Regions from separate parts of the Pseudomonas sp. E141 genome, predicted to be linked through region 1. Evidence: predicted binding sites of a transcription regulator. Region 1 holds the regulator's gene; the other holds the start of a gene.
The links. The regulator FliA, encoded in region 1, starts transcription of late flagellar genes. The targets are predictions, from matches to a motif close to CTAAAGTTTNNNNNNNNNNNGCCGNTAA.

Region 1 (3,369 bases):
CGTCAGCCGACTGCGGCTCGGCCAGGCGCGACAGCGCGGCGAGCAGCTCAGGCGTAGCAGCGGTGATCGGCGAGCGCTCGCGCACTTCACTGAACATGCTGTTGACCGCATCCAGCGCTTCGAGCACCACGTCCATCAATTCCGAGTCAACGCGACGCTCACCCTTGCGCAGGATGTCGAACACGTTTTCGGCAATGTGACAGCACTCCACCAGCTCATTGAGCTGGAGGAAGCCGGCGCCTCCTTTTACAGTGTGGAAACCGCGAAAAATTGCATTGAGCAGATCCGCATCATCAGGTCGGCTTTCCAGCTCGACCAGCTGTTCGGACAGTTGCTCTAGAATCTCGCCGGCCTCAACCAGGAAATCCTGAAGGATCTCTTCATCGGCGCCGAAGCTCATTAATGGGTGCTCCTAGAGGTCTAAAACCTAAAATCCAAGGCTGGACAGCAAATCGTCCACATCGTCCTGACCGGACACAACGTCTTCTCTTTTATCGGCATGAATTTGCGGACCTTCACCCTGAGAGAGATGTTTTTGTGGATCTTTTTCAGCGAGCATCGCTTCACGGTCGTGTTCGATGCCTGCAAAGCGGTCTACCTGGCTGGCCATCAACACCAGTTTGAGCAGGTTGCTTTCCACTTCGGTGACCAGTTGGGTCACCCGCTTGATCACCTGGCCGGTCAGGTCTTGATAGTCCTGAGCCAGCAGAATGTCGTTGAGGTTGCTCGCCACGGCGCGGTTCTCGGCGCTACTGCGCGTCAGGAAACCGTCGACCCGACGGGCCAGCTCGCGAAACTCTTCAGCCCCGACTTCGCGCCGCATGAAGCGACCCCAGTCGGTGCTCAAGGCCTGGGCTTCATCGCTCAGGCCATTGACCAGCGGCGTTGCGTTCTCCACCAGGTCCATGGTGCGGTTGGCCGCGGCCTCGGTCAGCTTGACCACATAACCCAGACGCTCGGTCGCGTCGGTGATCTGCGAGACCTCCTCGGCCTGCGGCATGTTCGGATCGATCTGAAAATTGACAATCGCGCTGTGCAGTTCACGCGTGAGCTTGCCCACTTCCTGATACAGACCGCGGTCACGGGTCTGGTTGAGCTCATGGATCATTTGAACCGCATCGCCAAAGCGGCCTTTCTCAAGGCTGTCGACCAGTTCGCGGGCATGTTTTTTCAGGGTCGATTCGAAATCACCCATTGAAGATTCGTTATCCATAGCTCCCCCGTGGCGCCGTTAACCGATGCGTTCGAAGATTTTTTCGATCTTCTCTTTCAACGCCTGGGCCGTGAAGGGTTTGACCACGTAGCCGTTCACACCGGCCTGGGCCGCTTCGATGATCTGCTCGCGCTTGGCTTCGGCAGTGACCATCAGCACCGGAAGGTGCTTGAGTTTTTCGTCGGCGCGCACGTGGCGCAGCAAGTCGATACCGGTCATGCCGGGCATGTTCCAGTCAGTCACCAGAAAGTCGATGCTTCCGCTGTTGAGAACCGGAATGGCAGTGGTGCCATCGTCGGCCTCGACCGTGTTGGTGAACCCAAGGTCACGCAACAGGTTTTTTATGATCCGCCGCATCGTTGAGAAGTCATCAACGATGAGGATTTTCATGTTCTTGTCCAATTCGACCTCCAAGCAGTCTTAAACGCGCCCAGCACCTGAACGCGCCATTTCAATCAATCCGGCACAACACTCGACAACGGTCTGGAGGACAACAGAGAAAGACTGGCTCAGCACATGCCAGGCCAGCCTCGTTCGCAGTGTCCCCACACTGCTGTCAGCGCGCTCGCCACTCCCCCAAACGCCCCCGCAAACGGGCCGCGCACTGGCTGTGTAACTGGCTGACCCGCGATTCGCTGACACCCAGGACCTCACCGATTTCCTTGAGGTTCAGCTCTTCGTCGTAGTACAGCGCCAAGACCAGTCGCTCACGCTCCGGCAAATTGGCAATCGCATCCGCCAGCGCGCTCTGGAAACGCTCATCTTCCAGGTCACGCGATGGCTCCATGTGAGCACTCGCGCCGTCCTCGTGCAGCCCTTCGTGTTCGCCGTCCTGCAGCAGGTCGTCGAAACTGAACAGGCGACTGCCCAAGGTATCGTTCAAAATCCCGTAATAATCATCGAGACTCAATTGGAGTTCGGCCGCAACCTCGTGATCTTTAGCGTCACGCCCGGTTTTAGCTTCAATGGCGCGAATGGCGTCACTGACCATGCGGGTATTGCGATGCACCGAACGCGGCGCCCAATCACCCTTACGGACTTCATCGAGCATCGCCCCGCGAATGCGAATACCGGCATAGGTCTCGAAACTGGCGCCCTTGCTCGCGTCGTATTTGTTCGACACTTCGAGCAGGCCGATCATGCCCGCCTGGATCAGGTCTTCAACCTGGACACTGGCCGGCAACCGCGCCAGCAAGTGATAGGCGATACGCTTGACCAGAGGCGCGTATCGCTCAATCAATTCGTACTGGGCGTCCCGTGCCGATTTCTTGTAGAGATGGTTGTAACCGCTGGCTGTCATAACACGGGCCCTGCTGTTTGTTGCACGAGACGCTCGACGAAAAACTCCAGATGCCCGCGAGGGTTGGCTGGCAGTGGCCAGGTATCAACCTTCTGGGCAATAGCCTTGAACGCCAGTGCGCATTTGGAACGGGGAAAGGCTTCATAAACCGCACGTTGCTTCTGGACGGCCTTGCGTACGCTTTCGTCGTAGGGCACAGCGCCGACGTATTGTAGGGCGACGTCCAGGAAACGATCCGTGACCTTTGTCAACTTGGCGAACAGGTTGCGACCTTCCTGCGGGCTCTGGGCCATGTTGGCCAGGACGCGGAAGCGGTTCATGCCGTAGTCACGGTTCAATAACTTGATCAGGGCATAGGCGTCGGTGATGGACGTCGGTTCGTCGCAGACCACCAGCAAGACTTCCTGGGCAGCGCGTACGAAACTGACGACCGAATCACCGATACCGGCAGCGGTGTCGATCACCAGCACATCGAGGTTGTCACCGATGTCGCTGAAGGCCTGGATCAGGCCGGCGTGTTGAGCCGGGGTCAGGTGAACCATGCTCTGGGTGCCCGAGGCAGCCGGCACGATGCGAATCCCGCCCGGCCCTTGCAGCAGCACGTCGCGCAGTTCGCAGCGGCCCTCTATCACGTCCGCCAGCGTGCGCTTGGGCGTGAGCCCCAGCAGCACGTCGACGTTCGCCAGGCCCAGGTCGGCGTCCAGCAGCATGACCCGTCGGCCAAGCTCTGCCAGAGCCAGGGACAAGTTCACTGACACGTTAGTCTTGCCGACGCCACCTTTGCCGCCGGTCACCGCGATCACCTGTACGGGATGCATGCTGCCCATGTTCGTTCTTTACCTTGTCTTACTTAGAC
Region 2 (3,369 bases), 830 kb from region 1:
GGGGCGCGGGGAATGCCGGCATCGACAATGCCCACTTTGCCTTCGAATATGCCTGGCAGGACAAGGACGCGGGCCCGGAGAAAGCCTGGTACACCGAAGTCGGCTACACCTTCGCTGAGCTGCCCTGGACCCCGGACCTGACCTATCGCTACAGCCGCTACTCCAAGGACTGGGACTCGATGTTCAACGGCACGAGTCGCGGCTATGGTACCTGGTTCCAGGGCGAAGTCACCGGCAACTATTCCGGGCCGTTCAACAGCAACACCGCTGTCCAGCACCTGGGGCTCAAGCTCAAGCCAACAGAGGCAGTGACTATCGGCGCGCTATTCTTCGACTACAAGACCCTGCACACCCGCGACGCGCTGAATCTCGATGGACGGGAGCTGGACCTGTATGTGGAATGGGCCGTGAACGAACACCTGATCGTCACGCCACTGGTGGGTCTGTACAAGCCGGAAAAGGACGCGAGCAACGGCGGCAATCAAGTGAGTGGCAACGGCACCAATGTCTACAGCCAACTGGTGGTAGCGGTTCCATTCTGAAGCAACCGGGAGCTGCCCCGAAGGCAGCTCCCGGGCGGATTATTGTTTGTGCTGATGCAACATGGTCTGGATCTGATGGGTCGCCTGGCGAGTGCTTTCTGCCAGTTTGCGCACCTCATCGGCCACCACGGAAAAACCGCGTCCGACCTCGCCCGCCCTGGCCGCTTCAATGGCGGCGTTCAAGGCCAGCAGATTGGTCTGCTCGGCGATGCCCTTGATCACCCCCACCACGGTGGCAATCTGCGCGTAGGTCACCTGGTTCTGCTCCAGCATGCGCTGGTGGGTGGATTGGGCCGAGCGTTCATCGCTGATATCGCGCACCGCACCGATGACCCGAACCAGGCGTGCGTGCGAATCCCGTAACGCGCGACCACGCTCGCGACACCAGATGTAATCCCGGCTCTTATGGCGCATCCGGTATTCGAATACGTACTCGCCGCTGCCCTGGGAGCCAAGGATTTCCCGCTCGAAAATCGCCATGATCTTTGGCAGGTCGTCAGGGTGGGTGATGCTGACCTGGGCATCCCAGCCATCGGGTAACTCATCGGCGGTGTAGCCCAGCAGCGAGCGGAACTGACCGGAAAAACGCATGGCGCTGGCGGGGTGCTGCAGATCGCCATTGACCACCGTGATGTCCCAGCAGCCTTCGGTCAGGGTCGATTGCAGCAGCTCCCAGATGTGCGCTTGCTGCTGGAGTTGCTGCAACTGCTGGCGGTGTTCATCCAGGCGTGCTTCAAGCCGATGCTCGCGCTCCAGGGCCTGTTCCAACTGCTGGCGAGCCACCTCAAGTTCATGCTCACGTTGCCGGCCTCGCGCGCTCTGCTCGCTCACCTGTGCCTGGGCATTGCGCAGGTCTTCGCTTGCCTGCGTCATCTGCCGTGCGTGTTGCTCAAGACAGTCCCGCAGTGGCGGATACACCTCCAGCATCGGGGCGTCGCCGCCCTCTCCGGCCAATGCGCGTTGTATTTGCGCGATCAACGCCAGCTTCTGTTTGTTGGTCTGGAGAAACATCGCCCGCCCCTTTGCCCGTCAGTCGAAACACTGATCTGAACGCAAACCGGTCGCGCTGGCTTGTACATGGCTGCAATGGCTTTTGCTCCTGGCTGCCAGCCCCTTCCGGAAACTGGCAGCCACAGACATACCCCGCGGCAGGCACAGTCAAGCCGCATCGGCCCCCAGGGATTAACCTCCAGACTTTCCCTTGCCCGCGATCAGGAAACCCTCATGAGCGATATTGCCCTGCTGCCTCAGGTCGAAGCTTTTCTCGCCCGACACCACGCGCTGTTCATCGACGGTCGTTATGTCCAAAGCCAAAGCGCGCAGACGCTGGACGTCGTCAACCCCGCCACCGGCCAGGTCATCGCACAGGTCAGCGAAGCCTCGCCAGGCGATATCGATGCGGCGGTGGAGTCGGCGCGGCGCGGATTCAAACAGTGGTCTGCGGCGGCACCGGCCGTGCGCGGTCACGTGCTGCTCAAGCTGGCGGACCTACTGGAGCGCCATCGCGAAGAACTGGCGCAGATCGAAACCTGCCAGTCGGGCAAGATCATCCAGATATCCCGCGCTTTCGAGGTCGACCAGGCCGCGCATTTTTTGCGTTATTACGCCGGCTGGGCCACCAAGATCAGCGGCCAGACCATCACCCCGTCGCTGCCCTCCTTCGCCGGTGAACGCTACACCGCGTTCACGCTGCGCGAACCGGTGGGCGTGGTGGTCGGCATCGTGCCGTGGAACTTCTCCACCATGATTGCCATCTGGAAACTCGCCTCGGCACTGGTGACCGGCTGCAGCATCATCATCAAACCCAGCGAGTTCACGCCGCTGACCATCCTGCGCATCGCCGAACTGGCCATGGACGCGGGCCTGCCACCGGGTGCCCTCAACGTGGTGACCGGCGGTGGTCAAGTAGGCAAAGGGTTGATCGAGCACCCTGGCACAAACAAGGTTTCGTTCACCGGTTCCGTGCCAACCGGCCTCGCCGTCGGCCAGAGCGCCATGGGCGCCGGGCTGACCCGTGCCACACTGGAACTGGGCGGCAAGAATGCGGCGGGCTTTCTGCCGGACGTGGCGGCGGACGTGGCGGTCAACGGCATCATCGAAGCGGGTTTTCTGCACTCAGGGCAAATCTGCGCGGCGGCCGAGCGGTTCTTTGTCCATCGTTCGCAGCTTGAACCGATCATGGACAAACTGGCCCAGCGCCTGAGCAAACTCAATATCGGCTCGCCCCTGGACGAAGCCACCGAGTTCGGCCCGGTCACCAACCGCCAGCATCAGCGCAAACTCGGTGAGTTCTTTGCCAAGGCCCGGGCGCAAGACAACACCATCATTCACGGCGGCAAGTTGATCGACGGACCGGGCTGTTATGTCGAGCCGACCATCATCCTTGCCAACAGTCGCAGCGATACCTTGCTTCACGAAGAGACCTTCGGCCCGATCGCCACGTTCTTGCCTTACGACAGTGAAGAAGAACTGCTGGAGCTGATGAACGACACGCCGTTCGGCCTGAGTGCCAGCCTCTGGACCAATGACCTGGGCAAGGCCCTGCGCATGGTGCCCGCCATCGAAGCCGGCACCGTATGGGTGAACATGCACACCCTGCTCGACCCGGCCGTGCCCTTTGGCGGCAGCAAGTCTTCGGGGATGGGCCGGGAGTTCGGCAGCGCCTTCATCGACGACTACACGGAACTCAAGTCCGTGATGATTCGCTACTGAGCCGCGACGTGGCGCTCACCCCAGGTAGCGCTTGAACCACTCAAGGGTGCGCCCCCACGCCAGTTCGGCAGCCGCTTCGTCATAGCGCGGGGTCGAGTCGTTGTGGAAGCCATGG

Region 2: the regulator FliA is predicted to act here: its motif matches at 1,708-1,735, upstream of GKKCFE_RS10090 (methyl-accepting chemotaxis protein).

Annotation. Positions count from the first base shown of each region.
Region 1 covers NZ_CP084024.1:1,395,678-1,399,046, reverse strand. Annotated here, with positions in the region: gene GKKCFE_RS06370 (chemotaxis protein CheA) at 1-400, opposite strand, end outside; gene GKKCFE_RS06365 (protein phosphatase CheZ) at 428-1,213, opposite strand; gene GKKCFE_RS06360 (chemotaxis response regulator CheY) at 1,232-1,603, opposite strand; gene fliA (RNA polymerase sigma factor FliA) at 1,770-2,513, opposite strand; gene fleN (flagellar synthesis regulator FleN) at 2,510-3,340, opposite strand.
Region 2 covers NZ_CP084024.1:2,227,045-2,230,413, reverse strand. Annotated here, with positions in the region: gene GKKCFE_RS10095 (alginate export family protein) at 1-542, shown strand, start outside; gene GKKCFE_RS10090 (methyl-accepting chemotaxis protein) at 582-1,553, opposite strand; gene GKKCFE_RS10085 (aldehyde dehydrogenase family protein) at 1,767-3,254, shown strand; gene yghX (YghX family hydrolase) at 3,270-3,369, opposite strand, start outside.